One region of the Streptomyces sp. AK02-01A genome, then DNA from elsewhere that is predicted to be linked to it. Evidence: riboswitches for the same ligand, from Rfam matches in the RefSeq annotation. Region 1 holds a riboswitch; each other region holds the start of a gene.
The links. A riboswitch is a leader RNA that binds a small molecule or an ion and turns the genes downstream of it on or off. The one in region 1 is predicted to bind cobalamin.
Positions count from the first base shown of each region.

Region 1 (7,513 bases):
GACCGCCGCCAGCGGGGAGTCGTACCGCATCAGGACGAGTGGATGTCGAGAGCGCCGCCGGCCACGGCCGGAAGGATGGTGACGCTGTCGCCGTCGGCCAGCTTGGTGGAGACGCCATCGAGGAAGCGGACGTCCTCGTCGTTGAGGTAGACGTTCACAAAGCGGCGGAGCTGGTTGCCGGCGGCCGGGTCGACCAGCCGCTCCCGGATGCCGGCGTGGCGCGTTTCGAGGTCGGCGAAGAGCTCGGAGAGCGTGTCACCGGTACCCTCGACCGCCTTGGCGCCGTCGGTGTAGGTGCGGAGGATGGTCGGGATGCGGACCTCGATGGCCATGGCGTGGGCTCCTGTCGGGAGATGGCGTGACGGGCGCGCGGCTCGGGCCCCCGCGCGAGGGGGTGGTGCGAATGCGGAAGGCCCCGCTCGGGACCGGCGTTCAGCCGGCGGCGCTGTCGGGACAGATGGCACTGGCGAGACGGCACAGGTCGACGTGCAGCCGCGCGACGAGCAGCGGGCCGCTCGGCGTCTTGTCGCTCACGTCGTGGAAAACCATGCGGTCATCGTATCGATTCCCGGTCCGCGGCCCCGCATGTGATCTCGCACGGCGGACGGCTGGTGTTCAGCAGGCGGACGGCGGCAGATAGACGATCGTGGTGGCGCCGGTCACCGGATGCGTGCTGACCTCGGCCTTCACTCCGTAGACGGTCTGGAGCAGCTCGGCGGTGAGGACCTCGCGCGGTGTGCCGGAGGCGACGATCCGGCCGGCCTGGAGGACATAGATCCGGTCGCAGTAGTAGGCGGCGAGATTCAGATCGTGCAGGGCCAGCAGATTGGTCGTTCCCGATCCTCTGACGAGGCTGAGTACGTCGAGCTGGTAGCGGATGTCGAGGTGGTTGGTCGGCTCGTCGAGGACGAGCAGGGACGGCCGCTGGACGAGTGCGCGGGCGACCAGCGCGCGCTGGCGTTCGCCGCCGGACAGCGACGGGAAGGCGCGTCCGGCGAGCGCGGCGATGCCGACGCGTTCGAGGGCCGCCGCGGCGAGGGCCTCGTCGGCGGCCGTGTCGGGCTCCCAGAAGCGTTTGTGCGGAGAGCGGCCCATCGCGACGACTTCCCGGACGGTCAGCTCGAAGTCCGTCCGGCCGTCCTGCGGGACGGTGGCGACGCGTCGCGCTCTCGCCTTGGGAGTCATGGTGTGCAGGTCGTCGCCGTCGAGCAGGGCACGGCCACGCGTGGGACGCAGTGTCCCGTACACACAGCGGAGCAGCGTGGTCTTGCCGCTGCCGTTGGGACCGACGAGGCCGACGGTCTCGCCGGGAGCGGCGGTCAGGTCGGCGCCGTCGACGAGACGGCGTCCGCCCGTCCCGTACGACAGGCCCTCGATCCGGAGCCTGGCCGCGGTGACCGGGCCGTTCATACGGGCGCTCCTTCCGGACGGCGGCGCATCAGCCACAGGAAGAACGGTCCGCCGGTGAGAGCGGTGAGCACGCCGACGGGGATGTCCTGCGGAGCGGCGACGGTACGGGCCGCGAGATCGGCGATCACCAGCACGACGGCTCCGCCCAGCGCCGCCACCGGCAGCAGGACGCGATGAGTCGCGCCGACGGCCATCCGCGCGGCGTGCGGCACAAGCAGTCCGATGAAGCCGACGGCGCCGCTGGTGGCCACCATCACGCCGGTGACCAGGGAGGCGAGTACGAAGACGGCGGCCCGGAAGCGCCCGGTGTCCAGTCCGAGGACGGTCGCGCCCTCCTCGCCCACCAGCAGCAGATCGAGCGGTCTGGCCAGTGCCATCAGCAGGCCGATCCCGGCGGTGAGGACGACGGCGGGCAGGATCAGCGTGGACCAGCGGGCGCTGCCGAGGCCGCCCAGCGTCCAGTAGAGCGCCTCCTGGAAGTGTTCCGGCCGCGCGGAGACGACCAGCACGAGCGTGGTGAGCGCCGAGAGGATGTACGAGACGGCGACTCCGGCGAGGACGAGCCGGCCACCGGTCATCGTGGAGCCGCGCCGGGCCAGCGCGTACACCAGCGCCAGCGCGACCAGCGAGCCGGCGAAGGCGGCGGCGGGCATGGCGACGGTGGTGGTCACTCCGCCGCCGATGCCAAGGACGAGGACCAGCACGGCGCCGGTGGAGGCTCCGGAGGAGATGCCGAGGAGAAACGGGTCGGCGAGCCGGTTGCGCACGAGCGCCTGGAGGACGGTGCCCACGACGGCCAGCCCGGCGCCGACGATCGCGCCGAGCAGCACCCTCGGCAGCCGTACGTCGAGCACGATGGTGCGGAACGGTCCCGGCTCCGCGCCGCCGGTGAGAGCGGTGATCACCTGACCGGGCGGGATCCGTACGGAGCCGAGGGCCAGGCCCGCCACGACGGCGGCCACGAGGGCCACGGCGAGGCAGGTCAGCAGCAGGGTGTAGCGGAGCCGCCCGTGGCCGGGCGGTGTCTCGCGGCTCACGGCGGCTTACTTCGCCGTCTCCGGGTGGAGCTGGGCGGCGAGCCGTCCGATGGCGTCCGGAGCGCGTACGCCGAGGACGACGTCGGAGAGCGGCATGACCGCGAACCGCTGGTTCCTGATCGCCGGTACGTCCTTGAGGACGGGATCGTCCAGCAGCCGCTTCTTCTTCTGCGCGACGGTGGTGGAGCCGTAGTCGTAGATGACGATGACCTCGGGCTTGCGGGCGACGACCTGCTCCCAGGTGGCGTCGCCGAAGGACTTGTCGAGGCCGGCGAAGACATTGCGGCCGCCGGCCCGTTCGATCAGTTCGTTGCCGATGCCCTTGCCGCCCGCGGTGAAGGCGGTCTTGTCACCGCTGTCGTAGACGAAGACGGAGAGCGGCTCGACGCCCTTCAGCCGTGTCCCGGTGGCGGCGACGGTGGTACGGGCCCGCGCGATCCACTTCTCGGCGCGGCCGGAGACGCCGAAGGTGCGTCCGGCCTCCTCGACCTCGCGGTAGACGTCGTCCATGGATGTCCGGCCCGGGACGCAGTTCTCCAGATTGAGCCGGGTGTTGATGCCGGAGGCCCTGAGGTCGTCGCGGCCACGGCCGTCCTTGGCGTCGAAGGCGCTGGCGTAGCCGCCGTAGACGAAGTCCGGGTTGGCGGCGAGCAGCTTCTCCTTGGAGGGATACTCCTTGGCGAGGACAGGGACGCCGCGGTACGCCTTCTCGTAGGCGGGCAGGATCCTGTCGTCCAGATAGGCGGTTCCGGCCAGCGACTTCTGGAGCCCGAGCGCCAGCATGATCTCCGTGACGTGCTGGTTCATGGTGACCACGCGCTTCGGCGGCGCCTGATAGGTGGTTTTCACGCCGCAGTTGGTGACGGTGTACGGAAAGCCGGGAGCGGCCTCGGCGGCTGCGGGCTTCCCGCCGTCCGCGTCCGTGGAGGCGCCGCACGCGGTGAGCGTGAGCGGCAGCAGTACGGCGGATATGAGGGCGGGCGCGAGCGCACGGCGGCGCCGGGACATGGCTGACACGACTGGGCCTCCTCCGGGGGATTTCCGCGTCCCCTGGCTGGTGGGAGAAGGGCGGCAGGTCAGTTCCTGGCTGCCAAGCTGGGCTTGGTCACAGTGGCGGGACCGCGCCGGTTTCGCACCGGCTTCCTGGGTCCTGCCGCCTCGGTTCGGCGCCCAGTGTGTCAGACGATCTCGACGTCCTCCTCGGTGACCTCGCCCTCAACGATCCGGTACGAGCGGAACTGGAAGGGGCCGGCCTCGTCGGTGTCGGCCGTGGAGACCAGCACGTAGTGGGCGCCCGGCTCGTTGGCGTAGCTGATGTCCGTACGGGACGGATAGGCCTCGGTCGCGGTGTGCGAGTGGTAGATGATCACCGGCTCTTCGTCGCGGTCGTCCATGTCCCGGTAGAGCTTCAGCAGGTCCGCCGAGTCGAACTCGTAGAAGGTGGGCGAGCGCGCGGCGTTCAGCATGGGGATGAAGCGCTCCGGCCGGCCGGTCCCGGCCGGTCCCGCGACCACGCCGCAGGCCTCGTCGGGATGGTCGGCTCGCGCGTGCGCGACGATCTGGTCGTGCAGGGCCTGGGTGATGGTGAGCATGGTGGAAATATAAACGGGCCGGACCGGCGGCCGACCGTACGGTGAGCGGGCCGGATGCCGACGGCGGTGCCTCGGACGGTGCGACGGCCCCCGGGAAGTGATCCGAGGGCCGTCGGAGCGCGCGGTCAGTCCCTGGCGGAGGCGTACTCCGGCGTGCCGCGCTCGGTGATCCGCGGATCGCGCCGCTTCAGGTACTGCCAGCCGGCCGCCAGGCCCAGCGCCCAGACCGCCGCCACATACAGACAGACCCGCGCGTCCTTGTCGTAGGCGATCAGACAGGTGACCAGGGCCAGGAAGGCCACCGCGACCCAGCTGAACACCGCGCCGCCCGGCGCGGGAAAGGACGAGGCCGGCAGCCGGCCCGCGTCCACGCCGCGGCGGTAGCGGATATGGCTGACCAGAATCATCATCCAGGTCCAGATACCGGCCGCGGTGGCCACCGAGGTGACATAGCCGAACGCCTTCTCCGGGACGACGTAGTTGAGGACCACGCCGATGCCCATCAGCGCGACGGAGACGGTGATGCCGAGCGCCGGTGTCTTCCGGGAGTTGAGCTTGCCGAAGGCCCTGGGCGCCTCGCTGTTGGCGGCGAGGTCGCGCAGCATCCGGCCGGTGGAGTACATCCCGGAGTTGCAGGAGGAGAGCGCGGCGGTCAGTACGACGAAGTTGACGATGCCCGCGGCGAGCGGAATGCCCATCTTCTCGAAGGCGTGCACGAACGGGCTGTTGCCGGCCGAGAACTCGGTCCACCTGACGACCGCGAGGATGACGGACAGCGCGCCGACATAGAAGACGATGATGCGCCAGGGCAGCGTGTTGATGGCCTTGGGCAGGGTCTTCTCCGGATTCTCGGACTCGCCCGCGGTGACGCCGACCAGTTCGACGGCGAGATAGGCGAACATGACGCCCTGGAGGGTCATCAGGCTGGAGCCGATGCCGTTCGGGAAGACGCCGCCGTGCGACCAGAGGTTGGCGGGCGCGGCGGTGTCACCGGCGTCGGAGAAGCCGAGAGTGAGCACTCCGAGACCGATCACGATCATGCCGATGATCGCGGTGACCTTGATCATCGAGAACCAGAACTCGACCTCGCCGAAGATCTTCACCGAGATCAGGTTGACGCCGAAGAGCACCACCAGGAAGACCAGCGCGCTGACCCACTGCGGGATCGGCGGAAACCAGAAGTGGATGTAGATCGCGGCGGCGGTCAGCTCCGCCATGCCGGTGACGACCCACATCAGCCAGTACGTCCAGCCCGTGGCGTAGCCGAAGAACGGGCCGAGGAACTCCCGGGCGTACTCCGCGAAGGAGCCCGAGACCGGCCGGTAGAGGAGCAGTTCGCCGAGCGCCCGCATGATGAAGAAGATCACGACGCCGGCGAGGGCGTACATGAGGATGATGCTGGGGCCGGCCTTGGCGATGTTCGCTCCGGCGCCCATGAACAGGCCGACGCCGATCGCGCCGCCAATGGCGATCATCTGGACCTGACGGCTGCCGAGCCCGCGCTCGTAGCCCTCTCCGGCCGCGCCGTCCGCGGCCGTCCCCTGTCCGGTCGAGGCACGTTCGGCGCCCTTGTCGCCGTACTCCTTGTCGACCTGCGCGGAGGTCATGGTGGTACGCCCTTTCTCCATGCCGGTCCGCGCCGTGCTCGGCGGTAGGACCAGTTCCCGGTTCCCCCCGGATATGGATGAAGTGCTACCGGCGGTGGCCGGCCTCAGCTCCCCCGGGGACAGGGGTGGAGTCCCCGGGGGATCGTGAAGATCTATCACGGCGGCAGGGCCCGGCCCCGGGCCGCGCTGTGGCGCAGCCCACAGGAAGAAGCGAACAAATTTCCCCGGGAACCGCAAACGCCGCCGCGCCGGTGACGGGATCGTTACGCCGAATTGAGGCTCGTTTGAGCGTACCGAGGAGGCCGCGCGGGCCGCCGCCAGGGCGTCACGGCATCAGCGTCTCGACCAGCGTCTCCTGCAACGCGCCGAGCCAGAGGTACGCCATCACCATCGGCTTGCGCGGGTCGGAGTCCGGCAGCCGGTACAGCTCGCCGCCCTCGTCCTCGTCCGTCACCTCAAGGCGCGTGCCGATGGTCAGCCGCAGATCGTTGAGGGCGCCGAGCCAGTGCAGACAGTCGTCGGGGCTCAGCTTGAGCACGGCGCCGCCCTCGCCGGCCGAGGCGAGCGCGTCCAGTGTGCGGACGACCGCCAGACCGTCCGCCCGCTTGCGGCCGCGCAGGTCGTTCTCCGTGAACCGCCTGAACTCCGAGGAGAATTCGCGTAGTTCGTCGTCCTCGTCGCCGTACGCGTCGGGAAAGAGCCGGGCCAGCGCGGGGTCGGCCGGCGGTTCTGTGGGGCCTTCGGCGAAGAGCGCGGCGAGCGGGTCCTCGCCCTGCGCGGGCTCGTCACCCGGCCCGATCAGCTCCAGGAGCTGGACGGCCAGCGAGCGCAGGATCGAGATCTCGACCTCGTCGAGCGCGACGGCCGCTCCGCCGCCCGGGATCGCCTCGAAGTTCCCGGCCATCAGCCGCGGTCCTGCGAGAGGGTCGCCCACAGTCCGAATCCGTGCATCGCCTGCACGTCGCGCTCCATCTCCTCGCGGCTGCCGCTGGAGACGACGGCGCGGCCCTTGTGGTGAACGTCGAGCATCAGTTTGTGTGCCTTGTCCTTCGAGTAGCCGAAATAGGTCTGAAAGACGTACGCCACATAACTCATGAGATTGACCGGGTCGTTGTGGACGATCGTCACCCAGGGCACATCGGGTTCGGGGACGGCGAAAGTCTCCTCGGCCGACTCGGGGCGTTCGATCTCAGTCGGAGCAACACTCACGGTTCGGGACGACCTTCTTCTCTGCCGGGGCGTACCGGTCTGCCGGGGGGGTCTGCCGAGGCCCCGGGGCTCCAAGGCTCCGGGCTTCAGGGCCTCACGAGGTCCATGCTGCCACCCGGAAGGGCCTGTCGCACAAACGGCCACTTAGAAATCGTCAATGTGACGAGATTGGAGGTAGCATCCCTCGTATGAACACTCCGGACCCTGCGCTGCCCGACGACGACGGGCGCGAAACGCCTCCGCGGCAGGATGGTGTCGGGCGACGGGTGGGCGTGCCGTCCACCGCGCTCTTCACCGACCAGTACGAGCTGACCATGCTCCAGGCGGCCCTGCGGGCCGGCACGGCCGAGCGCCGCTCCGTCTTCGAGGTCTTCACCCGGCGGCTGCCGGAGGGACGCCGTTACGGCGTGGTGGCGGGCACCGGCCGCGTCCTGGACGCCGTGGAGAACTTCCGCTTCGACGCCGACGTGCTGACCTTTCTCCGGGAGCGCGAGATCGTCGACGAGGCGACACTCGCCTGGCTGGCCTCCTACCGCTTCAGCGGGGACATCTGGGGCTATCCGGAGGGCGAGGTGTACTTCCCCGGCTCGCCGATCCTGCGCGTCGAGGGCTCCTTCGCGGAGTGCGTGCTGCTGGAGACCGTGATCCTGTCGATCCT
Region 1 covers NZ_JARBAE010000001.1:116,643-124,155, reverse strand. The annotation lists gene PV679_RS00520 (cysteine synthase) at 1-30, opposite strand, end outside; gene PV679_RS00515 (MoaD/ThiS family protein) at 30-332, opposite strand; gene PV679_RS00510 (putative leader peptide) at 433-549, opposite strand; gene PV679_RS00505 (ABC transporter ATP-binding protein) at 616-1,410, opposite strand; gene PV679_RS00500 (iron ABC transporter permease) at 1,407-2,447, opposite strand; gene PV679_RS00495 (ABC transporter substrate-binding protein) at 2,454-3,455, opposite strand; cobalamin riboswitch at 3,504-3,636, opposite strand; gene PV679_RS00490 (M67 family metallopeptidase) at 3,626-4,039, opposite strand; gene PV679_RS00485 (amino acid permease) at 4,165-5,646, opposite strand; gene PV679_RS00480 (DUF2017 domain-containing protein) at 5,972-6,550, opposite strand; gene clpS (ATP-dependent Clp protease adapter ClpS) at 6,550-6,855, opposite strand; gene PV679_RS00470 (nicotinate phosphoribosyltransferase) at 7,170-7,513, shown strand, end outside.

Region 2 (7,513 bases), on a different contig from region 1:
TGCTCCAGAAGCAGTTCGCGCGCCTTGCCGACCTGCCAGGTACGGCTGCGCGAACCGGGATTGTAGAGCGCCAGCACCAGATCGGCGGCGGCCGCCGCGTGCAGCCGTTCGGCGATGACCTCCCACGGCTTGAGCCGGTCGGACAGCGAGAGCACGGCGTAGTCGTGGCCGAGCGGAGCGCCGGCCCGGGCCGCGGCGGCGTTGGCGGCGGTCACGCCCGGCAGCACCCGTACCGGGACATCCTCGTACGGCGGCCGGGACGCCACCTCCAGTACGGCCGTGGCCATCGCGAAGACGCCCGGGTCGCCGCCCGAGACCACGGCCACCCGCCGGCCCCGCCGCGCCAGATCGAGCGCGAACTCGGCGCGCTCCGACTCCACCTTGTTGTCGGAGCCGTGCCTGATCTGGCCGGGACGGACCGGCACGCGGTCCAGATAGGTGGTGTAGCCGACGAGGACCTCGGCCGCGGCCAGTGCGCCGCGCGTCTCGGGTGTGAGCCACAGCGGTCCCGCCGGGCCGGTGCCGACGACCACGACCTCGCCGCGTTCGGCCGGCGCGGGCACGGCGTCGATCCGGCTCGGCAGGACGGCGACCGAGAAGTACGGCACGGACTCCGGGTCGGTCTCGGCCAGCGGGCCGGTGCGTTCGCCGCTCATCGTGGCGCGTTCGACATACCGGGCGTCCGCCAGCCGGCCGGCCCGTTCGACGGCCCGCCGCACGGTCGGGAAGGTGCGGCCGAGCTTCATGACGACGGCCGAGTCCGCCGAGGCCAGGCGGGCCGTCAGCTCCTCCTCGGGCAGCGTGCCCGGCAGGATCGTCAGCACCTCCTCGCCCTCGACGAGCGGTGTGCCGAGCCGCGCGGCGGCGGCGCTCACCGAGGTGACACCGGGGATGACCTCGGTCGGATAGCGGTCGGCGAGCCGCTTGTGCATATGCATGTACGAGCCGTAGAAGAGCGGATCGCCCTCGGCGATCACGGCGACCGTGCGTCCGGCGTCCAGATGCGCGGCGAGCCGGTCGGCCGACTCGGCGTAGAAGTCCTCCATCGCGCCCCGGTATCCGCCCGGATGGCCGGTGGTCCCGGTGGTGACCGGATAGACCAGCGCCTCCTCGATATGGTCCGGGCGCAGATGTCCGGCGGCGATCGAACGGGCTATGGACCGGCCGTGCCGGGCGCTGTGATACGCGATCACATCGGCCTCGGCGATGACCTGCACGGCGCGTACGGTCATCAGTGACGGGTCGCCCGGGCCGAGGCCGACTCCGTACAGCCGCCCGGTGGAAGGCCCGGAGGCCGCGGAGGTGTTCGCGTTCACTCTTCCTCGCTCGCTATCGCGTTGATGGCCGCGGCGGCGATGGCGCTTCCGCCGCGCCGTCCGCGTACGACCAGGTGCTCAAGCCCGGAGGGGTGGCCGGCCAGCGCGTCCTTGGACTCGGCGGCGCCGACGAAACCGACCGGCACACCGATGACGGCCGCCGGCCGCGGTGCGCCGTCCTCGATCATCTCCAGCAGCCGGAAGAGCGCGGTCGGAGCGTTGCCGACGGCCACCACCGCGCCCGCCATCCGGTCCCGCCACAGATCGAGCGCGGCGGCGCTGCGTGTGGTCTTCGCCGCGGCGGCGAGCGCCGGCACCGAAGGGTCGGACAGGGTGCAGATGACCTCGTTGCCCGCGGGCAGCCGCTTGCGCGTGACACCGCTGGCGACCATGGCGACATCGCACAGGATCGGCGCGCCCGCGCGCAGCGCCTCGCGGGCGCGCGCCACCACACCGGGAGTGAAGGCGAGGTCGCGCACCAGGTCCACCATCCCGCAGGCGTGGATCATCCGCACCGCGACCTGCGAGACATCGGCGGGCAGCCCGGCGAGGTCCGCCTCGGCGCGGATCGTGGCGAAGGACTGGCGGTATATCGCCGCGCCGTCCTTCTCGTAGTCGAACACTGTGGACACTGTGGTCTCGCTCATCTCGTCACTGGGGTTGTGCGTGCCGTCGCCACCGCTTCGGCGAGCTCCGGTCCCGTCGCCGCTGTCCTCGGCGGCGGCGCCGCCGGGAGGTTTCCTGTTACGGAGACTACGGAGATGGTGTAGCCGCCTTCGCCGGTCGCGACCACGTCCACCCGGTCGCCCTCCGGACGGCCGCAGCGGCGCGCGCAGCCGGACCAGTACACGGGCAGCCCGCCGGGCGCGGCCGTCATGGCTCCGGCCGCGTCGGTCCGTACGTCCGAGAGTGCCTTGGCGCAGCCCGGCCGGCCGGTGCAGGCGCCGACGCCGTACCAGGACGAGTCCGGGTCGGTGATCAGCCCGGCCGTACGGAGACCGGCCAGCAGGCCCCGGGCCGCGGCCGGTTCGAGCCCCGGCACGATCACTCCGCGCCATGGCGTCACCCGCAGCTCGTCGCCGCCGGCCGTCAGCGTCCGCCAGCGCGCCACGCTCAGCCGTCCCAGCGGTGCGTACACGGAGACGGCCACGGTCCCGTCGGGGGAGTGGACCAGCCCGGCGGGCGGCGCCGCCGCTGACGGCGGCGGCATCGCCGCGAGAGGCTCCGCCGCGATCCCGGCCCCGGTCAGTCGCGCGGCCACCGCCGCGTCCAGCCCCTGGCCGGCGGGCAGTTCTCTTACGCGCCAGGCGCCCGAGCCGCTGGCCTCCGCGACCGTGAGGAAGGTCTCCGCCGCCAGCAGGGCCGCGCGCGACGCGTCGGCGGCGGTCACGCGCAGAGCGGCCGGTGCGTGCGGCCCGGAGTCCCTCGCGGCCGACCGGTTCGTCCCGGTATACAACGCGGCCGTTCCGTCCCGCCGTGCGAGCAACGTCACATCCGCGCCGAGCGCCGCCATATCGCCGCGGCCGTCGTCCAGCGCGAACAGAAAGCGTCCCGAGAGGGCCGTCGCGGTCTCGCTCGCGCACAGCAGCGTGTCCAACTCCCGTGTCCACAACTGGACGTCCGCGCCGGGAAGTCCGTCCAGTCCGGCCAGCGGCGAGGCGACGATGTTCCGTACGCGTTCATGGCGTTCCGAAGGGAGCAGACCGGCCTCGCGGAGCAGCTCCGCCAGCTCCGCGCCGCAGCTCTCGCCCAGCCCGCGTAGCTGCACATTGCCCCGTGACGTGATGTCCAGACGCCCGTCGCCCAGCCGCTCCGCCGCCGAGGCCAGCACGCTCGCCTGATGGCGCGTCAGAAGTCCGCCGGGCAGCCGCAGTCGGGCCAGCCGCCCGTCGTCGGCCGTGTGCAGCCGAAGCGCGCCCGGGCAGGCGTCACCGCGCTCCCGCACGGGAGCTTCGTCCCGGTTCACGGGTGTTGGCGAGGTGGGCGGCATGGCGGCGAGCATACCCACGTACCCGCGCGCCCTCCCCTGCCGTTCCGGCCATCGTGCGGGCGCCCTCCCGCCCGTGACCTGCACCACCTACTATGCAGACGGCGGGTCGCCAGACCCGTCACCGCCAGCGACGGCGTCAGGGGAGGAAGCCCGGTGAGAATCCGGCGCGGTCCCGCCACTGTGAGCCCGGCAGCAGCCGGGTGAGTCAGGAACTCCCGCCGTCCACACCACCGCCCGGGGCGCGGACCCCGAGGAAGGCGTGACGCCGCATGATCCTGCTCCTGTCGACGTCCGACACCGACCTGCTCAGCGCCCGTGCGGCGGAGGGCCCGGTCCCGTACCGGTACGCCAACCCGGCCCGGCTCGCGCTCGACGAGCTGCCCGCGCTGCTGGACGGCGCCGATCTTGTCGTCGTACGGCTCCTCGGCGGGCTGCGCGCCTGGCAGGACGGGATCGATCTGCTGCTCGCCGGAGACCGCCCTGTCGTGGTCCTCACCGGTGAACAGGCCCCGGACGCCCAGCTCATGGAAGCCTCCACGGTGCCCATCGGCATCGCCGCCGAGGCGCACGCCTATCTCGCCCACGGCGGTCCGGCCAATCTGGAACAGCTCGCCCGGTTCCTCTCCGACACCGTCCTGCTGACCGGTCACGGCTTCGAGCCGCCGGCGCCCGCGCCGTCCTGGGGCCGGGTCCACCGCCGGGTGGAGACCCTGGACGCCCTCGGCAGCCGGCCGGTCATCGCCGTGCTCTACTACCGCGCCCACCATCTGAGCGGCAACACCGCCTTCATCGACACCCTGAGCGAGGCCATCGAGGAGGCGGGCGGCCGTGCCGTGCCGATCTTCGTCGCCTCGCTGCGCGCTCCCGAGCCCGATCTGCTCGACGCGCTGAGCGGTGCCGACGCCATCGTCACCACCGTGCTCGCCGCCGGTGGCACCCGGCCCGCCGAGGCGTCCGCCGGCGGCGACGACGAGTCCTGGGACGCCGGCGCGCTGGCCGCGCTCGACGTGCCGATCCTCCAGGCCCTCTGCCTCACCAGCAGCCGCGCCGCCTGGGAGGAGAGCGACGAAGGGCTGTCACCGCTGGACTCCGCGTCGCAGGTCGCCGTGCCGGAGTTCGACGGCCGCCTGATCACCGTGCCGTTCTCCTTCAAGGAGATCGACGAGGACGGCCTGCCCGCGTATGTCGCCGACGCCGAGCGCTCGGCGCGCGTCGCCGGGATCGCCGTACGGCACGGGCGCCTGCGCCACATTCTGAATCAGGACAAGCGTCTCGCCCTGGTGCTCTCCGCCTATCCGACCAAGCACTCCCGGATCGGCAACGCCGTCGGTCTCGACACTCCCGCGAGCGCCGTCGCGCTCCTGCGCGAACTGCGCGGCGCGGACTACGACTTCGGCGACGAAGAGGTGCCGGGCCTGGAGTCCGGCGACGGCGACGAGCTGATCTACGCCCTCATCGAGGCCGGCGGCCACGACCAGGACTGGCTCACCGAGGAGCAGCTCGCGCGCAACCCGGTCCGGATCCCGGCCGCCGACTACCGGCGGTGGTACGGACAGCTCCCGGCCGACCTGCGGGAATCCGTCGAGCACCACTGGGGTCCGCCGCCCGGTGAGATGTTCGTGGACCGGAGCCGGAATCCGGAGGGCGACATCGTGCTCGCCGCGCTGCGGCGCGGCAATCTGCTGATCCTGATCCAGCCGCCGCGCGGCTTCGGCGAGAATCCCATCGCGATCTACCACGATCCCGATCTGCCGCCCTCGCACCACTATCTGGCCGCCTACCGCTGGATCCAGGCGTCCCAGGAGGACGGCGGCTTCGGCGCCGACGCCATGATCCACCTCGGCAAGCACGGCAACCTGGAGTGGCTGCCCGGCAAGAACGCCGGTCTCTCCGCCTCCTGCGGACCCGACGCGGCCCTCGGTGATCTGCCGCTGATCTATCCGTTCCTGGTCAACGATCCGGGCGAGGGCACGCAGGCCAAGCGCCGCGTCCATGCCACGCTGGTCGACCACCTGGTGCCGCCGATGGCGCGCGCCGAGTCGTACGGCGACATCGCGCGGCTGGAGCAGCTCCTCGACGAGCACGCCTCGATCGCGTCCATGGACCCGGCGAAACTGCCCGCGATCCGCGCCCAGATCTGGACGCTGATCCAGGCCGCCAAGCTCGACCACGACCTCGGTGTGGCCGACCGGCCCGAGGACGAGGGCTTCGACGAATTCATCCTCCATCTCGACGGCTGGCTCTGCGAGATCAAGGACGCGCAGATCCGCGACGGTCTGCACGTGCTGGGCGGCGCGCCCACCGGCGAAGCCCGGGTCAATCTGGTCCTGGCCATCCTGCGCGCCCGGCAGATCTGGGGCGGCACCTCGTCCCTTCCCGGTCTGCGCGAGGCCCTCGGCCTCGACGAGTCCGCCGCCACGCGCACCACCGCCGACGAGGCGGAGGAGCGGGCGCGCGCACTCGTCCAGGCCATGGAGGACGCGGACTGGGATCCGGCCGCCGTGCCGGAGGCCGCCACCGGCCACGCACCGGCCGTCGCGGACATCCTCGACTTCGCGGCCACCGAGGTCGTCCCGCGTCTCGCCGGCACCACCGCCGAGATCGAACACGTCCTGCACGCGCTGAGCGGCGGATTCGTCCCGGCCGGCCCGTCCGGCTCGCCGCTGCGCGGCCTGGTCAATGTCCTGCCGACCGGCCGCAACTTCTACTCCGTCGATCCCAAGGCCGTCCCGTCCCGGCTCGCCTGGGAGACCGGCCAGGCCCTCGCCGACTCCCTGCTGGAGCGCTACCGAGGCGACAACGGCGACTGGCCGACCTCCGTCGGGCTGTCCCTGTGGGGCACGAGCGCCATGCGCACCTCCGGCGACGACATCGCGGAGGCGCTCGCGCTGCTCGGCGTCCGGCCGGTCTGGGACGACGCCTCCCGGCGGGTCACCGGACTCGAAGCGATGTCCCCGGCCGAACTCGGCCGTCCCCGTATCGATGTGACGCTGCGCATCAGCGGCTTCTTCCGGGACGCGTTCCCGCACGCCATCGGTCTGCTGGACGACGCCGTCCGGCTCGCCGCCTCGCTGGACGAACCCGACGACACCAACTTCATCCGCGCCCACGCGCGGGCGGACCTGGCCGAGCACGGCGACGAACGGCGCGCCACCACCCGTATCTTCGGCTCGCGGCCAGGCACCTACGGCGCGGGAATCCTCCAGCTCATCGACAGCCGCGACTGGCGCACCGACGCGGATCTCGCGGAGGTCTACACGGCCTGGGGCGGATACGCGTACGGCCGCGAACTCGACGGCCGGCCGGCCCGCGACGAGATGGAGACCGCGTACAAGCGCATCGCGGTGGCCGCCAAGAACACCGACACCCGTGAGCACGACATCGCGGACTCCGACGACTACTTCCAGTACCACGGCGGCATGGTCGCCACGGTGCGCGCGCTCAAGGGCTCGGCGCCGGAGGCGTACATCGGCGACTCCACCCGGCCGGAGACGGTCCGTACCCGCAGTCTGGTGGAGGAGACGTCCAGGGTCTTCCGTGCCCGCGTGGTCAATCCGCGCTGGATCGAGGCCATGCGCCGGCACGGCTACAAGGGAGCCTTCGAGCTGGCCGCGACGGTCGACTACCTCTTCGGGTACGACGCCACGACAGGCGTGGTGGCCGACTGGATGTACGACAAGCTCACGGAGACCTACGTACTGGACCCGGAGAACCGCGAGTTCCTCCAGGAGGCCAACCCCTGGGCGCTGCACGGCATCGCGGAGCGGCTGCTGGAGGCGGAGTCCCGTGGCATGTGGGCGAAGCCGGATCCGGCGGTGCTGGACGCGCTGCGCGAGGTGTTCCTGGAGACGGAAGGGGAGCTGGAGGGCGAGGACTGATTCCGGCCGCCCGGAACTCTCCGCATATGTGCGTGCTTTGTCGTACTCTGTCCGGCCTGTATGTCGTGTCATGTCTTGGTGTGGGTCCGCGTCCGGCACCGGAGCGCCGTAAAGACTGCCGGATTACGGCAATGCGCGACGTGTCCATCGGTAACACAATGGGCAGTGCACAGACGGGGGGAGTGCCTCGGATGCCGGGATGCGGAAACGCGGGGGCGGCGCCGGGGTTTATGAGCACAGGGGGTGGGCGATGGGTGAATTCCTCAGCGCCGCGATGGGGTTCCCCGCAGTACTGTTCGGCGCCGCGCTCCTGGTAGTCGTGGCGTTCT
Region 2 covers NZ_JARBAE010000008.1:44,505-52,017, forward strand. The annotation lists gene PV679_RS10840 (precorrin-2 C(20)-methyltransferase) at 1-1,316, opposite strand, end outside; gene PV679_RS10845 (precorrin-8X methylmutase) at 1,313-1,939, opposite strand; gene cobG (precorrin-3B synthase) at 1,960-3,318, opposite strand; cobalamin riboswitch at 3,392-3,541, shown strand; gene cobN (cobaltochelatase subunit CobN) at 3,576-7,184, shown strand; gene PV679_RS10860 (hypothetical protein) at 7,435-7,513, shown strand, end outside.
Region 2: linked by a shared signal. The riboswitch ahead of cobN (cobaltochelatase subunit CobN) and the one ahead of PV679_RS00495 (ABC transporter substrate-binding protein) in region 1 are both predicted to bind cobalamin.

Region 3 (7,513 bases), on a different contig from region 1:
CCATGCGCGAACAGCGGCCCGATCAGCCCGGGGCCGCACATGTAGGCGTCCAGATTGCGGCCCGGACGCGTCCGTCCTCCGGCCGACACCGCCAGCGCGTGATATCCCGGATCGATGTAGTCGGGCCCGGCCTTGTGCGGAGAGACGGCGAGGCCGCGCTCCGAGAAGGCCGCCATCAGCCCCGTGGCTACCGTGGTCTTGCCGCTGCCGGACGACGGCGCGGCGATGACCAGGCGCGGGACGTTCACCACTCGATGCCCCTCTGGCCCTTCTGGCCCGTGTCCATCGGATGCTTGACCTTGGTCATCTCGGTGACGAGGTCCGCGAAGTCGAGGAGTTTCTCCGGGGCGTTGCGGCCGGTGATCACCACATGCTGGGTGCCTGGCCGGTCGCGCAGCACCTCGATCACCTCGTCGGTGTCCACCCAGCCCCAGTGCAACGGATAGGCGAACTCGTCGAGGACATAGAGCCGGTGCGTCTCGGCCGCCAGATCACGCTTGACCTGCTCCCAGCCCTCGCGCGCCGCCTCCTCGTTGGAGAGCTGCGAATCGCGCTGCACCCAGGACCAGCCCTCACCCATCTTGTGCCAGGCGACGGAACCGCCCTCGCCGCTCGCGCCCAGCACCTTCAGCGCCTGCTCCTCGCCGACCTTCCACTTCGCGGACTTCACGAACTGGAACACTCCGATCGGCCATCCCTGGGTCCACGCGCGCAGCGCGAGCCCGAACGCCGCCGTCGACTTGCCCTTGCCGGTGCCCGTGTGGACGAGGACCAGCGGACGGTTGCGGCGCTGACGGGTGGTCAGACCGTCGTCCGGTACGGTTTCCGGCTGTCCCTGTGGCATTAAGCGGCCCTCCCGCGGTGGTTGATTCCCGTGCTTCCTTCGCCGCTCCTGGTCCCCTGTACGTCCCTGACCAGACCGGCGATGCTGTCGGCGCGCAGTTCGTCGAGAGTGACGGCGGTGCCCGCCAGATCGGTGGCGAGGCTCCTGGCGAGACCGAGCCGCACCGGCCCCGACTCGCAGTCCACGACCACCGAGGCGATGCCTTCCGACGCGTGCAGCCGCGCGGCGCGCGACGCGAGCGCCACCGGATCCGGGCCGCCGGTCGCCCGGCCGTCCGTCACCACCACCAGCAGCGGACGGCGCGCGGGGTCCCGCATCCGCTCCACCCGCAGGACGTCATGCGCCTTGAGCAGCCCGGCCGCGAGCGGCGTGCGGCCACCGGTGGGCAGCGACTCCAGCCGGGCCGCGGCGGCGTCCACCGACGACGTCGGCGGCAGCGCCACCGCCGCCTCCTTGCCGCGGAAGGTGACCAGGCCGACCTTGTCACGCCGCTGATACGCGTCCAGCAGCAGCGAGAGCACCGCGCCCTTCACCGCGCTCATCCGCTGCCTGGCCGCCATCGACCCGGACGCGTCGACCACGAACAGCACAAGATTTCCCTCGCGTCCCTCGCGGGTCGCCTGCCGCAGATCGTCGCGGCGGACCACCAGACCGGGGCCGCTGCGCCCGCGCGCCCGCTGGTGCGGCGCCGCGGCCCGCACGGTCGCCGCGAGATGCAGCCGGGTCAGCGCGCCCCGTGGACGCCGGGAGCCCGTCGTCCTGCCGTGTTCGGTGCGGGCCCGCGAGCGGCGGCCGGCCGCTCCCTCACCGAGGCCCGGCACGCTCAGCGTCTTCGTACGGAACGGCTCGGCGGCCCGCACGGCGGACTGCTCACCCGCCCCGGAGGCCCGCGGCCCGCCCTCGGCCTCCGGCCGCGCGGGCGTGTCGTCCTGTCCGGAGGCCGGCTCCCGCGGCGTGTCCTGGCCTTCGGGACCGGACGCCGGCGGCCGCCCGCCACCGCCGCCGGGACCGTCAGGCCCGCCGTCGGGACCGTCCGGCTCGGGATGGTCGTCGCCGTCGCTGTCGTGCTCGCCGGCGAACTCCTCCAGCGTGTCGTCGAGCTTCTCCTCGTCCAGCCCCGGCGCGTCGAAGGGATTACGGCGCCGCCGGTGCGGCAGCGCCAGCAGCGCTGCCTGCCGTACGTCCTCCGCGAGCACCTCCGTACGCCCGGCCCAGGCGGCCAGCGCCGTCGCGGTCCTGGCCATCACGATGTCCGCCCGCATCCCGTCCACCTCGAAGGCGGCGCAGGTCGCGGCGATCTGCAGCAGCGCCGCGTCGCCCAGCCGCACTTCGGGCAGCAGCGCCCGCGCGGTGCCGATGCGCTCCCGCAGGGCGCTCTCCTCGCCGGCCCATCGCGCGGCGAAGCCCGCCGGGTCGGCGTCGTACGCGAGCCGCCGCCGTACGACCTCCACCCGCTGACCGGGCTCGCGCGAGGCCGCGACCTCCACGGTGAGCCCGAACCGGTCGAGCAACTGCGGCCGCAGCTCGCCCTCTTCCGGATTCATCGTGCCGACGAGAAGGAAGCGCGCCGCGTGCCGTACGGAGACGCCCTCGCGCTCGACGTACGAGGCACCCATGGCGGCCGCGTCCAGCAGCAGGTCGACCAGGTGGTCATGGAGGAGGTTGACCTCGTCGACATAGAGCACGCCCCGGTGCGCGTCGGCGAGCAGTCCGGGCTCGAACGCCTTCACACCTTCCGAGAGCGCCCGTTCGATGTCCAGCGCGCCGACCAGCCGGTCCTCGGACGCGCCGACGGGCAGCTCCACCATCCTGGCCGGCCGGGACGTCCCGGGCGCGCTCTCGTGCGGCCCGTCCGGGCACGCGGGGTCCGGCGCGGCCGGGTCGCAGCTGTACCGGCAGCCCGCGACGGTCGCCACCTCGGGCATCAGCGCCGAGAGCGCCCGCACCGCGGTGCTCTTCGCCGTGCCCTTCTCACCGCGGACCAGGACACCGCCGACCGCCGGACTGACCGCGTTGAGCAGCAGGGCCAGCCGCAGATCGTCCATCCCCACGACGGCGGTGAACGGAAAGGGTGTGCTCATATGCTGATCGCTCCTTCGAGTGGCCGGCGTCCGGCGGCACGGATACGACGGCGGGAACACACAGGGGCGTCCCCGCGAAAGCTGGTGATCATGGCGCTCCCGGCGGTACGAAGGGCAGGCCCGCCGGCGCCCCTTCCTCGATCAGCCGCAGCAGCGCGTCCGTGTCCGCGTGCTCCTCGACGAGATCGCCGAGCAGGTCGAGCTGTTCCTCGCGGAGCGTGCCGAAGCGTGTGTCCGGCGCCGGGACGAACCGCCGTCCCGCCGCCCGCGCCACCTCGGTCAGGAAGCGCCGCCGGAACGCGTCGCTCTCCAGCGCCCCGTGCCAGTGCGTGCCCTGGACGGCCCCTGACCGGCAGCCGTCCACCGGCCGCCCCTGCCTGTCCGAGAAGAACGTCTCGCCGCCCCGGACGTCCGCGACGCCATGATGGATCTCGTATCCCTCGACGGCCTCGCCGAGCGCCACGCCCGACGGTCTGGCCAGGGTCTTCTCCCGGTCGAAGCGGATCCGCACGGGCAGCAGCCCAAGACCGGGCACGCTGCCCGCCCGTGACTCGACGTCGTCGTCTATGCGCTCGCCCAGGATCTGGTAGCCGCCGCAGATCCCGAGCACGGGACGGCCCTCGGCGGCCCGCCGGACGATCGCGTCGGCCAGCCCGCGCTCACGCAGCCAGGCCAGGGCCCGCACCGTGCCGCGAGTGCCGGGCAGGACCACCAGATCGGCGTCGGCGAGTTCCTCGGCCCGGTCCACGAACCGCACCACGACCCCGGGCTCCGCCGCCAGCGCGTCCACATCGGTGAAGTTGGACATCAGCGGCACGGCGGGGACCGCGACCCGCAGCACGTCCTCGCCGTACGGAGCGGAAACCCGGGACTCGCGGGCGCCGCCGCGCAGTGAGACCCGCAGTCCGTCCTCCTCGTCGATCCCGAGGCCGTGCCGGTACGGCAGCACGCCCAGCGTGGCCCGCCCGGTCAGACCGCGGAGCATCTCCAGACCCGGTTCCAGCAGGGACACATCACCGCGGAACTTGTTCACGAGGTAGCCCGCGACCAGCGCCTGGTCCTCCGGGCTCAGCAGCGCGGTCGTCCCGAAGAACGAGGCGAAGACCCCGCCGCGGTCGATGTCCCCGACCACGACCACCGGCAGCCGCGCGGCCCGCGCCACGCCCATGTTCACGATGTCGGTACGGCGCAGATTGATCTCGGCCGGACTGCCCGCTCCCTCGCAGATCACGGCGTCATGGGTGCGCCGCAGCTCTTCCAGGCACTCAAGGACCGTCCCCAGCAGCGCTTCCCGTCCGCCGCCGTGCGGTGTGCTCCCGGCAGACGACGCGGCGGAGCCGGAGGCCCCGCCGGATCCGAAGAACCCCCGGGCGCTCATCTCGCCGACCGGACGGCCCATCAGCACCACCTGGCTGCTGCGGTCACCGCCCGGTTTCAGCAGCACCGGGTTCATCAGCGCGGTCGGCTCCACCCGGGCGGCCTGCGCCTGCATCGCCTGCGCCCGGCCGATCTCCGCGCCTTCGCGGGTCACGAACGAGTTCAGCGACATGTTCTGCCCCTTGAAGGGCGCCACCTTCATCCCCCGGCGTACCAGCCACCGGCAGATCCCCGCCGTGACGACGCTCTTTCCGGCGTCCGAGGTGGTCCCGGCCACCAGCAGCCCGCCACCGAGCCCGTTCCGGCTCATCCCTGTCCCTTTCCGGAAGCCGTTGCCGCGCCCGTGCCGGAAGCGGCGCGCGTCCGGCGTATCGCGCCGTACGCGAAACGGCCCGCGACACAGGCCGCCAGCGCCAGCGTGTTCACCCGGCGCGACAGACGCACCGCCCGCTCGATGTCCGCGACCTCGACGGGCCGTCCCTCGCCGTTGAGCACCGGCCGGTGCTCGATCCGGCCGGCGTACGCCAGCGTCCCGCCGAGGCGTACGCCCAGCGCGCCCGCGAACGACGCCTCCACCGGGCCCGCGTTGGGACTCGGATGCCGGCCGGCGTCGCGCCGCAGCGCGCGCACGGCTCCACGCGGGTCGCCGCCCGCAGGCACGGCCAGCGCGGCGGTCAGCCGGGCCCCGGGCCAGCCGGCGACATCGTCGAGGCGCGCCGAGGCCCAGCCGAAGCGGCGGTGCACGGCGGACTTGTGACCCACCATCGCGTCCAGCGTGTTCACCGCCCGGAACGCCACAAGACCGGGCACGCCCGCGACCGCTCCCCACACCAGCGCGCCGACGACGGCGTCCGAGGTGTTCTCGGCGACGGACTCCACGACGGCGCGCGCGATCTGCTGAGCGTCCAGTGCCTCCGGGTCGCGCCCGCACAGCCGTGGAAGCCGCTCCCGGGCCAGTCCGATGTCTCCGGCGGCGAGCGCGCCGCCGATGGCCCGCGCCTCCCGTCCCAGCGAGGTGCCGCCGACGACGGCCCAGGTGGCGGCGGCGGTCAGCGCCACGGAGGCGGCGCGACGGTCCCGTACGCCCCGCGCGGCGAGCGCCGCGGCACCGGCGGCGCCGCCGACACAGACCGCGGTGTGCAGCGCGCCCCAGCCGCGGTGGTCATGCCACAGGACCCGCTCGACGGCCGTCGCCGCCCGGCCGAACGCGGCGACCGGGTGTCCACGGCGCGGATCGCCGAACAGCCGGTCACCCAGGAGGCCGGCGGTCGCGCCGTACGCGAAGATCCGTCCGGCGGCTGAACCGCGGCCAGGCATGAAGAAGTGTCCTCACTCAGGGTCCGCGCCCCGGCTCGACGTGTTGCGGCGGCGAGAGTTCCTGGCTCCCGGGAGACCAGGCTCCCAGTGACAGTGGCGGGACCGCGCCGGATTCGCACCGGCTTCCTCTTCTGCCTCCGTAAATGGCCCCGGCAGTCCACCACGCGGCCCAAACACCCGTCAACTCATCGCTGACCTGCGACGGGACAGTGTGCCGAGACGCACATGGCGCGCCGGCGCGCCGGAGACACGGCAGAGCCGGTCCCGGCGCACCCGAAGTGCGCCTGGACCGGCCGGTGCCGGAGGAGTCCGTGGCCGCTCAGACGACGATCAGATGAATCCCGTACGCGACGGCCGCGCCGCACAGCGCGAAGCAGACATAAGCGCCCGCGCGGACCGCCGCCGCGGCTCCGCCGGAACCCGCAGCGGGCGCCGGCGGCTGCTTGGCGAGCCCCACGACGCCGAGTGTGAACAGGCCCACGAGTCCGATCGTGGCCGCGAGGCTGACGCCGAAGACGGAGCCGAGCGCCGTCCAGTCGATGTGCATGCTGCTCCTTGGAGATCGCGCGAATGAGTGAGGTGGAAGAAGGAGCGGGGCGAGAGGCGAGCCCGGCACGCGCCGCCCCGCCTGTTCGCGCGGCCTCCTACACCGTGGCGGTTCGCGCCGGCTCGCCGGAGTCGACCGCGGGGGACGGAATGGTGGTCGAGAGGTCCGGCGCGACGCCGGTCGTGTGCGGCGGGGTGACGGCGGCCATGGCGGCCGTCATGACGTCCGCCGGCTCGGCAGCGGTGACGTTCGTGTGGTCGACCGGCTGCCGGCGCGAGGCGAGCCAGATCGCTCCGGAGACCGCGACGAGCAGCACGGCGACCACCGTCACACCCCAGGCGCCCTGGCCGGTCAGGAACTCGGCTCCGGCGGCGACCAGCCCGGCGGACGGCAGGGTCAGACCCCAGGCGATGAACATCCGGGTGGCGGTGGACCAGCGGACCACGCCGCCCTTGCGGCCGAGCCCCGCGCCCATCACGGCGCCGGAGCAGGACTGCGTCGTGGAGAGCGAGAAGCCCAGGTGGGAGGAGGCCAGAATGACGGTCGCGGCACTGGTCTGGGCGGCGAAGCCCTGCTGCGGCCGGAGCTCGGTGAGGCCGGTGCCCATGGTGCGGATGATGCGCCAGCCACCGAGATACGTACCGAGCGCGATCGCGGTGCCGGCGGAGACGATGACCCACAGCGGCGGATTGGAACCGGGAGCGAGGACGCCGCCGGTGACCAGTGCGAGAGTGATGACACCCATGGTCTTCTGCGCGTCATTGGTGCCATGGGCGAGGGAGACGAGCCCCGCGGAGGCGATCTGTCCGGCGCGGTAGCCCTTGGCGGTGGCCTTCTCGTCCGTGCGGCTGCCGATCAGATAGGTCAGCCGGGTCGCGAGCAGGGCCGCGAGGCCGGCGACGACGGGAGCGGCGAGCGCCGGAATCAGGACCTTGGTGATGACCACACCACCGTTGACGCCCGACGCGCCGGCCGACATCAGCGTGGCGCCGATCAGGCCGCCGAAGAGTGCGTGGGAGGAACTGGACGGCAGGCCGAGCAGCCAGGTGAAGAGATTCCAGAGAATGGCGCCGACGAGCGCCGCGAAGATCACTTCGGTCTGGATGCCCTGTTCGTTGATGAGCCCGCCGGAGATGGTCTTGGCGACTTCCACGGACAGGAACGCGCCGACGAGATTCAGTACGGCGGACATGGCCACCGCGATCTTGGGCTTCAGTGCGCCGGTCGAGATGGTCGTCGCCATCGCGTTGGCGGTGTCGTGGAAACCGTTCGTGAAATCGAACACGAGAGCCGTCACGATCACGATCGCGAGCAGCAGCGTGATGTGTTCCATTTACCCAGGCAATC
Region 3 covers NZ_JARBAE010000010.1:47,219-54,731, reverse strand. The annotation lists gene PV679_RS12810 (cobyrinate a,c-diamide synthase) at 1-251, opposite strand, end outside; gene cobO (cob(I)yrinic acid a,c-diamide adenosyltransferase) at 245-844, opposite strand; gene PV679_RS12800 (putative cobaltochelatase) at 844-2,925, opposite strand; gene PV679_RS12795 (cobyric acid synthase) at 3,014-4,612, opposite strand; gene PV679_RS12790 (cobalamin biosynthesis protein) at 4,609-5,619, opposite strand; cobalamin riboswitch at 5,655-5,788, opposite strand; gene PV679_RS12785 (hypothetical protein) at 5,939-6,166, opposite strand; gene PV679_RS12780 (inorganic phosphate transporter) at 6,264-7,499, opposite strand.
Region 3: linked by a shared signal. The riboswitch ahead of PV679_RS12790 (cobalamin biosynthesis protein) and the one ahead of PV679_RS00495 (ABC transporter substrate-binding protein) in region 1 are both predicted to bind cobalamin.